One region of the Chitinibacter fontanus genome, then DNA from elsewhere that is predicted to be linked to it. Evidence: predicted binding sites of a transcription regulator. Region 1 holds the regulator's gene; the other holds the start of a gene.

The links. Region 1 encodes sigma-54, which starts transcription at its own class of promoters, with help from an activator protein. Its sites were predicted from a motif close to CTGGCACGCTTCATGCTT; they were not measured.
Region 2: a site for sigma-54 is predicted at 2,880-2,897, ahead of HZU75_RS12945 (ammonium transporter). Genes of this name have one in related genera too.

What each region holds. Positions count from the first base shown of each region.
Region 1 is NZ_CP058952.1:504,852-510,135, reverse strand. It holds gene lptA (lipopolysaccharide transport periplasmic protein LptA) at 1-275, shown strand, start outside; gene lptB (LPS export ABC transporter ATP-binding protein) at 281-1,003, shown strand; gene HZU75_RS02365 (RNA polymerase factor sigma-54) at 1,025-2,425, shown strand; gene hpf (ribosome hibernation-promoting factor, HPF/YfiA family) at 2,456-2,782, shown strand; gene HZU75_RS02355 (PTS sugar transporter subunit IIA) at 2,888-3,361, shown strand; gene hprK (HPr(Ser) kinase/phosphatase) at 3,444-4,388, shown strand; gene rapZ (RNase adapter RapZ) at 4,388-5,248, shown strand; gene HZU75_RS02340 (NusG domain II-containing protein) at 5,238-5,284, shown strand, end outside.
Region 2 is NZ_CP058952.1:2,707,566-2,712,849, forward strand. It holds gene HZU75_RS12935 (NADP(H)-dependent aldo-keto reductase) at 1-537, opposite strand, end outside; gene HZU75_RS12940 (TraB/GumN family protein) at 534-1,448, opposite strand; gene HZU75_RS12945 (ammonium transporter) at 1,638-2,840, opposite strand; gene ppa (inorganic diphosphatase) at 3,210-3,740, opposite strand; gene HZU75_RS12955 (bifunctional acetate--CoA ligase family protein/GNAT family N-acetyltransferase) at 3,920-5,284, shown strand, end outside.

The DNA.
Region 1 (5,284 bases):
GGCGTCCGGTGCGCTTTAAGCAAAGACTAGATTCGGGTGAGATGCTGGATGCTGAGGCGTTGCGCTTTGATTATGACGGTGCGAAAGGTTTTATGGTGTTGATGGAAAAAGCTTGGATTAAACGTAATCAGGATTTAGTTGTGGGTGACAAAATCACTTATGACATGAATACCGAGTACTACCAGGCGCAAAGTAAATCGGGTGGACGTGTAAATATCACTCTGACCCCTAAGAAAAAAGCCTCTGAAACCGCCAGCAAGCCCGTGAGCAAATAAAACGCATGAGCACTCTTAAAGCCCAGCATTTGCAGAAAAGTTATAAGAAACGCACTGTAGTGCGCGATGTATCACTGGAAGTCAGTAGTGGTGAAGTGGTTGGTTTATTGGGTCCCAATGGAGCCGGCAAAACCACCAGCTTTTACATGATTGTCGGTCTGGTGCGGATGGATCAGGGCACCATCGAGCTCGATGGTGTCGACGTGAGTCAGCAGCCGATTCATAAGCGCGCTCGCTTAGGATTGGGCTATCTGCCCCAAGAGGCCTCGATTTTTCGCAAAATGACTGTGGCCGAAAATATCAAATCGGTGCTGGAGCTGCACTACAGCGATAAAGCGCAAATTATTGAGCGCCTAGATGAATTATTACATGATCTGCATGTGGGGCATCTACGCAATAGTAATGCCATGAGTTTGTCCGGTGGAGAGCGCCGCCGTGTCGAGATCGCGCGTGCGTTGGCGTCTAACCCACAATTTGTCTTGCTTGATGAGCCATTTGCCGGTGTCGATCCGATTGCGGTGATTGATATTCAGCGCATTATTGGCTTCTTGAAAGAGCGCGGAATTGGGGTGTTGATTACCGATCATAATGTTCGCGAAACGCTCGGTATTTGTGACCGTGCTTATATCATTTCAGAAGGCTCGGTGATGGCAGCTGGTAAACCGGCTGAGATCGTGAATAATGAAGATGTTCGTCGCGTATATCTGGGCGAACACTTCCGAATGTAATTTCCTCCTTGTGCTGGATTTATGAAGCAATCTTTGCAGCTGCGCATGTCGCAGCAGCTCAATTTAACGCCACAATTACAGCAGTCGATCAAACTGTTGCAGCTTTCTACGCTCGATTTTAATCAGGAAGTTGAGCAATACTTGGCAGATAACCCGTTGCTAGAGAGGGAAGAGTCGGCTGGTGACTCGCCGGACTCCCTCGAGGTCGCCGCTCCTGAGACGACTGACTCCAGTACGGATCATGTGGATGATTTGGATGGACTTCGTTGGGACGAGGTAAAAAATGGTGGTTCATACGACGAGGATGATGAGCACGACCCCACTTTACGAGTCGCGATTGAATTAAGTTTGCGTGATCATTTATTGGCGCAAGCCCGTCTGATGGGGCTTTCTGCGCGTGATCATGCCCTGCTTGCCTTGTTAATTGAAGCCTTGGATGAAGATGGCTTACTCACGCAAGACTTAGAGGAAATTTTTGCGCAATTACCTGCTGAAATAGTGCAGGAGCTTGAGCTTGAAGTTGATGAGTTGCGAATCGCACATCAATATTTAATGCAGCTCGAGCCGCTGGGGGTTGGCACTCGATCCTTGTCGGAATGTCTGTTGCTGCAATTGAAATCTGCTCCCAATACTCCTGAGTATTTGTTGGCGCGTCGCTTAATTGAGACTGGATTGGAGTTATTAGCGATCCGCGATTTTGCCAAGCTAAAAAAACAGTTTCAATGTGATGATGATCAATTGCGTCAGGCTCAGCAGATTATCCGGGCCTTGAACCCTAGACCAGCGGCCAACTGGGGCGCGGATACAACACGTTATGTCGTGCCTGATGTGCTGGTGCAAAAGTTACGTGGTCGCTGGACTGTGCGCCTGAATCAGGCTGCGCAGCCCAAAATTAAAGTCAATGAAATGTATGCGCGGCTGTTGCAAGGTGAAGTTGGAGACAATCTTGCTAGCGCTTTGCAAGAAGCTAGGTGGTTGATTAAAAGCATAGAACAGCGTGGCAGTACGATTTTGCGGGTGGCCCAAGCGATCGTTGCGCGGCAGCAAGCGTTTTTTGAATATGGCGAAGTGGCCATGAAACCGCTGGTGCTGCGTGATATTGCTGAAGAGCTCGATTTACACGAATCAACGATTTCGCGCGTGACAACGCAAAAATTTATGCTGACACCGCGCGGCGTTTTGGAGTACAAATACTTCTTCGGTAGTCATGTTGAAAACGACAGCGGCGGCGAAAATTCAGCAACATCGATCAAAGCTTTGATCAAACAACTGGTAGCACAGGAAAATCCAAAGAAACCATTATCGGATAGTGCTATAACAGAAGAACTCGCAAGGCAAGGTGTCGCAGTAGCGCGGCGCACCGTTGCCAAGTATCGGGAGGCGCTGAACATTGCGCCTGCCAGTCAGCGCAAAAGCCTATAAAAAGGCGATATAAATCGAAGGAGCAATATTATGAACCTCAACATCAGCGGTCATCATCTTGAAGTTACTCCAGCTATCCGTGAGTATGTCACTAGCAAAATCGAGCGCGTGGTACGTCATTTTGACAATGTGATCGATGCAACAGTGATTCTTTCGGTAGACAAACTGCAGCACAAGGCCGAGGTCACAGTACACGTGAGCGGCAAAGACATTCACGTTGAGGCTATTGAGGAAGATTTGTATGCCGCCATTGACGTTCTGATGGACAAATTAGATCGTCAGGTGGTTAAACACAAAGAAAAACAATCATCACATCGTGGTGAAGCTCTCAAACACCAAGCGGTGGTTGAAGAATAATTCGTTGCGTAAGCAATACAACGGGAACGCCGCGAGTCGTTCCCGTTTTTGTTTCTGAGCAAGGCAAGTACAATACCCAGTCCACTAGGGAACACGATTAAGACCATGAGCCTGATTACCAAAATTCTGCCAACCAGTAATGTATTTTTAGATTTAGATGTTGGTAGCAAAAAGCGCGTTTTTGAGCATGTGGGTATTGTGTTTGAAAATAGCCATGGCATTGCGCGTAGCGTGATTTTTGATAGCTTGTTTGCGCGTGAAAAGCTCGGTTCTACCGGTTTGGGGCAAGGCGTTGCCATTCCGCATGGCCGGATTAAAGGCTTGAAAGAGGCGACCGGTGCCTTTGTTCGTTTGAAAGAACCTATCCCATTTGATGCGCCTGATGGCAAACCGGTGTCGCTAATTTTTGTTTTGCTAGTGCCAGCCAATGCCACCGATCTGCATCTGCAAATTCTCTCCGAATTGGCTCAACTCTTTTCGGATAAGCAATTGCGCGAAGAGCTCAATGCCGTGCCAGAGCCGCACTTGGTGTGGCAGCGGATCTCAAGTTGGCAGCCTTACGGCGCTGATTTTACGTAATAGCAATAAGCTAGACTCCCTTTGCTTAGCTGGTTAATATCAAGACTGCATCTGATTGATGCAGTTTTTTTTTGAGAATCGTATGCCCCAAATTACTGCCCGCCAATTATTCATTGATAACGCCGAGAAACTGCGCCTAACTTGGGTGGCTGGACAATCTGGGGCGAATAATCTGCTGTCTAACGATGCCAGTGAGCAAAAGCCATCTTTGTCGCTGGTTGGGCATTTGAATTTTGTACACCCTAATCGGATTCAAGTGCTGGGCATTGCCGAGATTGCCTATGTCAATGGCCTCTCACCCGATGTGCAGCTCAGTAGTCTTAACCAGTTATTTGCCAGCGAAATGGCGGCGATGATTGTCGCCAATGGGCAGGTAGTACCCGATGCCTTGCGTGATGCGGCTGAGCGCCATCATGTGCCTTTATTGACAAGCCCTGAGCAATCTCCGTATTTAATGGAGGTATTGCGCTATTACCTAAGTAAAGCATTGGCTGTATCTACACACCTGCATGGGGTATTTCTGGATGTGCTGGAGGTAGGCGTTTTGCTGACGGGCGAATCGTCAATGGGTAAATCCGAGCTGGCACTGGAGCTGATTTCACGCGGTCATGGTTTGGTGGCCGATGATGTGGTCGAGGTTTATCGTACTAACCCCGAAACGCTGGAAGGTCGCTGCCCACCAATGTTGCGCGACTTTTTGGAAGTGCGCGGGATTGGTGTATTGAATATCCGGACGATTTTCGGTGAAACCGCGGTGCGGCCGAAAAAAACGCTGAAATTGATTATTCATCTTGCCAAAGCCGGTGGCGAATCGCTCGCACCGGTAGATCGCTTGCAAATGCAGGCGGCGACGCAGGCGATTTTGGATGTGCCAATTCGCAAGCTGGTGATTCCGGTGGCGGCGGGGCGCAATTTGGCGGTGTTGGTTGAGTCGGCCGTGCGTAACTATATTCTGCAATTGCGCGGCATTGATTCGACGCGTGAATTCATCGAACGGCATCAAAAATTTATGGAAATGGGCGAGTAATGCCAAATTCAAAGCATCAGCAAGTCGTTTTGTTGTCAGGTCTCTCGGGCGCCGGTAAATCGGTTGCTTTGCGTGCGCTGGAAGATTTGGGCTATTACTGTCTCGATAACCTACCAGCACCATTGTTGCCACAAGCGGTCTCGATGCTCGATATGGACGGTTATCCCCGCGTGGCGATTGCTGTTGATGCACGTAGCGCGCATAACCTGACCAGCTTGCCCGAGCATCTGGATGCCTTGATGCAGTTGGATGTGGATGTCCGAGTGCTGTTTTTGGAGGCCAATGATGAAACTATTATCAAGCGCTATTCTGAAAGCCGCCGTAGTCACCCTTTGTCCAATGGATTGCTAACGGTGAGTGAATGCATCGGAATGGAGCGCGAGGTGCTCGGCGATATTCGTGAAGTAGGGCATTGTATCGATACCAGCGGCATGGCGGCATCAAAATTACGCCACTGGATTCGTGATTTTATCGCCTCGGATAAAGCCAAACTCACTCTTATTTTCGAGTCATTCGGCTTCAAACACGGTATACCGCTGGATGCTGATTTTGTTTTTGATGCCCGTTGTTTGCCAAATCCTTATTACGACCCAGAGTTGCGGCCCTTAACGGGGATGGATAAGCCGGTGGCGGATTTTCTGATGCGCCAACCGACTGTTGGACCATATTTAACGCATATTCTTGGTTTTCTGGAGCGCTGGTTGCCCGAATTTGAGCGCGATCAGCGCAGCTATGTGACTGTCGCAATCGGGTGTACAGGCGGGCAGCATCGTTCTGTTTACTTGGCTGAAGAGCTTAAGCGGCACTTTGCCCGTTCGCGCCAAGTATTAATCCGCCATCGCGAGCAAGATGGTCATTGATACCTGGCGCCTGCTGAAATGGGGTGATGTCGTTTG
Region 2 (5,284 bases), 1.4 Mb from region 1:
ATTAGAAACCCCGATATAGCGCACTTTGCCGGCACGAACCAAGTCGGATAGTGCTGAAAGTTGCTCTTGTACGCTTGGCGCATTAGCGTATTCTTGGCTGGGCTCATAATAAGTTTGTCCAAACATCGGTACATGTCGCGCAGGCCAGTGAATTTGGTAGAGATCGAGATAATCGGTCTGCAAGCGCTGAAGAGAAGCATTACACGCAGTGATGATTTGCTCGCGTGTTAATTGTGGGCCACCACGAATCCATTCCATGCCACGATTGGGGCCTGCCACTTTGCTGGCAATGACTAGCTTATCGCGGGATTGGTGTTGCAGCCACGTGCCAATATAGCTTTCGGTTACGCCTTGGGTGCCCGCCTTGGCGGGAACAGGATACATTTCAGCGGTATCGATGAAATTAATACCCTGTGCTAAGGCATAATCGAGTTGTTGGTGGGCCTGCGACTCAGTATTTTGTTCGCCAAAAGTCATTGTCCCTAAGCAAATCTGCGAAACCTGTAGCGTAGAGCGGCCTAATTGGGTGTATTTCATGGTTTTTTGCTCGCTGCACTTACCGCGCTCACTTTGTAGCCAGCGCCACGCAAGGCCGCCAAGAGCCCATCGCTACCTTTGACTTGTGCTGCACTAACAGTAAAGAACGCATCGCCTTTGCCTAACGGAGTTTTTAGTCGTTCGACCAGCGCTTGATTGCGTTTGGCTTTATGGTTTTTGCGCCATTCTTTAAACCACGCTTGTTCTGCTTTGGGTAGGGCGATGGTTTCAAATTGGGCCAATGGATCAATCGATTCGAGATCTGATTTGATATAAGCCGCCATGTTTTTCTTATAGGCATCTTCTAGAGCGGCTTGATTGGCGATAAAGGCATCTATCAGGATCAGTTGCCGCGCCAAGGGGATGGACTGAAATGGGTTGAGCTGTTGTTCTATGCTTTCGAGGGCAAAATAGGGCTTATTAGTTTCGGTCGCATACTGGAACACGTACTCATCCATCGGCACGTTTTCTTTGCTCTGGCGCGGAGAGAACAGCAACATGGTGGCCGCCCATGGGTGCAGTTTGGCCGATACATTGGCTGGGTAGCCGCGGGCGGCAAGTAGCGGTGTGATTTTCGCGTAGCGCTCAGCCCCTAATGCATTGGCAAGTGGAGCATCCTTGCTGACCATCGCCTGAGCGAGTTGGATCGAAGAATTCATGTCGCTGTAGTATTCGGTGCCAATAAAGCGCGAATTGAGCAACGCTGGCTCAACCTCGGGCTTGAATTCAACACTGTGACCTTCCGGCGTTTGCACTGTTGCTAACAACCACGAGGGGTTGGTATTGGCGCTTTCGATTTTCCAAAGTACGGCTTTGGCATTGGTGTTCTTTTCAGCACTGGCTGAGCAGCCCATCAGGCTAAGACAGGCACAAAATGCGAGAGTCAATACAGGGTGTAAACGTGCAAACATACGAACAAACCTTTATGCAACGAGGTACGAAAGTCCATAAGTATATACGGGAGGTGAAGCGCTGCGCAGTGATTTATCGGTGTGCATGCATTGATTAATGATGTTTAATCCGGCGGCATTTTTTACTGTTATCAATTAAAAAGCCGCACCTCATCAAGGTACGGCTTTGCTTTGATTGGAAGGACTTGCTTACCAGTTGGTCTCACGCTCTGGGCTAGCTGAAATTTGGTGGATGCTTAAATCGGCTCCATTGAATTCTTCTTCATCACTGAGGCGGATACCGACCGTTTTTTTGAGTAGGCCATAAACCAGATAGCCACCGACAAAAGCAATCACCACCCCTAAGAGCGTCCCAACGAGTTGTGCCAGAATACTTACTCCGCCTATGCCACCCAAAGCTTTGCTGCCAAATAGGCCTGCAGCAATACCGCCCCATGCGCCACAAATGCCATGTAGTGGCCAGACCCCTAGTACATCATCGATCTTCCATTTGTTTTGGGTGACCGTAAACAGGTAGACAAAGATGCCGCCTGCTACACCACCAACGACCAGCGCACCAAGTGGATGCATGATATCTGAGCCAGCACAAACTGCCACCAAGCCAGCTAAAGGGCCGTTGTGGATAAACCCCGGGTCATTTTTACCCATCACCGTTGCAACTAGCGTGCCGCCCACCATGGCCATGAGTGAATTCATCGCAACCAAGCCGGAAATGCCTTCGATTTTTTGTGCGCTCATCACATTAAAACCAAACCAGCCAACAATCAGAATCCACGCGCCCAAGGCCAGAAAAGGGATGCTTGAAGGTGGATGTGCCGCAACGCGACCCTCTTTGCTGTAGCGGCCACGACGCGCACCAAGATGGAGCACCGCAGCCAAGCCAATCCAGCCGCCAACAGCATGTACAACGACCGAACCCGCAAAGTCATGGAAGGTGGCGCCAAACCACGCTTTAAATAAATCCTGCACACCATAATTGTTATTCCACATCATCCCTTCAAAGAAGGGGTAAACCAGGCCAACCAAAATGAATGTAGCGGCTGATTGCGGATGAAATTTGGCGCGCTCTGCAATCCCGCCCGATACAATCGCTGGAATAGCTGCCGCAAACGTCAGTAAAAAGAAAAATTTCACCATGCCATAGCCGCTGGCAGCATTGAGCTCGCTGACCGGAACAAGCATATGAACGCCATAGGCAATGGTATAGCCAACAAAAAAGTAGGCAATCGCTGATACTGCAAAATCGGTCAGGATCTTAACTAGGGCATTCACCTGATTTTTTTTGCGCACAGTACCGAGCTCCAGAAATGCGAAGCCGGCATGCATTGCCAAAATCATAATCGCGCCCAATAAAATAAACAGTACGTCCGTACTGGTGCGAAAAGCGTCCATGTGTACTCTCGTGTGTGATCATTTTTATGGCATGTGCACTAGCAAAGAGCGTGCCAGCGCTCAAAGCTGGTGCGAAGTGAAGATATTCGTCGGCGGTTTGGTGCTCTGTTGAATATCTTTGCTTGATTATGGTGCGTTGAGCGGTGTGTGATCGTGGTCTTTGCGTTAATTTGGTGCGCAGGTTTGAGCTGAAGGGCTACCAAATTAGCTGAGGAAGGAATGCCGTTTGTATAGTTTTAATGGGTATGTGCTTGCGGATATTTATTAATATGCCTTCATAGCCCATACATGCCATAGTATGCCGCGTTAGATCATGCCAAGACGTAAAAAAACCCGCCGTGGCGGGTTTGGATGGCTTAGCCTTAATGCTTAGGCTTTTTGTGCTCGCTCGTAGCTCGTCATGATTTCAGCTTCGGCAGCGGCTTTGTCGCCCCAGCCAGTCACTTTAACCCACTTGCCTTTTTCTAGGTCTTTGTAGTGCTCGAAGTAGTGTTTTACTTGGGCGAGCAGCAATTCTGGAATGTCTTCCAGTTTTTCGATGTGAGCGAACATCGCACAGACTTTCGGTACAGGAACGGCAATGACTTTGGCGTCCATGCCCGATTCGTCTTCCATGCCCAAGACACCCACTGCACGGCATTTGATGACCATACCTGGTGCTAATGGGAATGGGGTGTAAACCAGCACATCTACAGGATCACCATCCAGTGACAAGGTGTGTGGCACGAAACCGTAGTTCATTGGGTAAGACATTGAAGTACCCACGAAACGGTCAACGATGATCGCGCCAGATTCTTTGTCGAATTCGTATTTTACTGGTGGTGCATTGGCAGGAATTTCAATGATGACGTTGAAATCTTCCGGCAGGTTTTTACCTGCGGCAATTTTGCTGATGTCCATGAGCTCTAATCCTGAGGGTCTAGTTTGACAAACCCCGCGATTATATACGCCCAGCTCACCAAACTGATAGCGTCAGATCACTTTATCTAATCATTTTCATGTATTTTGCATCGCAATATATATTGTGTTTTGCTGGCAGCATATACAATTAAAAAGCCCGCATTATTTGGATTAAGCCAATGAAACCACATTATCTAGCCCCGCTATTTGATCCCCGCGTTATTGCGGTGATTGGTGGTTCTGAAACACCAGGCTCGGTTGGTGAAAAAGTAATGCGTAACCTGGTGGATTCGGGTTATACCGGCAAAGTGTTTCCGGTTAATTTGCGCCATCAAACCGTTTTTGGGCTTGAAACAGTCAAAACGATAGCCAAAGTTACGGAAAAAGTGGATTTGGCTATTCTCACCACGCCTAGCAAAACGCTGGCCGAGTTAATCGAAGGTTGCGGCAAGCAAGGCATTCGTTTTGTGATGGTGATGTCGTGGGACTTTGTGGGCACCGACGCCAAAGGCAAAGTCTTACTCGATAAAATTCTCGCGCGTGCGCGGCAATATGGCATGCGTATTCTCGGGCCGACTGCATTTGGTTTTATTCGTGCCCCTAGCAAATTACTGGCCTGTAATCATCAAGGCAAAGTCAAAAATGGCAGCATGGCCTTGGTGTCGCAATCTTCGGCGGTGACCTCAGCGATTCTGGATTGGGCAGAATCACAGGATTTGGGTTTTTCGTCGGTTGTATCACTCGGCACTGCCGCTGATATTGATGTGGGTGATGTGCTTGATTATCTGGTTGCCGACCCGAAGACCAAATCAATTTTGCTATACATCGAGGATTTAAAAGATGCGCGCCTGTTTATGTCGGCGCTGCGAGCTGCTTCGCGCTCCAAAGCGGTGTTGGCCTTGAAGGTTGGACGATTTGATCATGATGATCGAATAGGGCGTACCCACTCGGAACGCCTAATCGGTGGCGATGACGTATTCGATGTTGCACTCAAGCGCGCCGGGGTATTGCGTCTGCGCTCGATTAATCAATTATTTACTGCCGCACGTGTTTTGGATGGCTCCTATAAGACCAAAGGGCGGCGTCTGGCGATTATTACCAACGGGATAGGCGCTGGGATGATGGCGGTCGATCGGGCTCATGAATTGCATGTGCAATTGCCACGCTTAAGTGCCGAGACGATTGCCAAGCTGGACGCTTTCTTACCGCCGCAAGCTCAGCACCATAACCCCGTGGATATTTTGGGCGATGCTAGTGCCGAACGCTTCAAGATCGCGACGGAGATCGTATTGCACGATCCCAACATTGACGGAGTACTGGTGGTGTTCACCCCACAAAGTGGCACCGATGATATGGCTACAGCAGAAGCAATGATTGCTTTGCGGCGAACCACTGAAAAGCCAATTTTACTGTCGTGGATTGGTGGTAAAAAAGTTGAAGGAAGCCGAAAACTACTCTCGAAAGCACAGTGTGCGCACTTTAGTTCACCTGAAAATGCCGTAGAGGTGTTTTACTCGCTGGCGTCATGGCAGTACAACCAACAA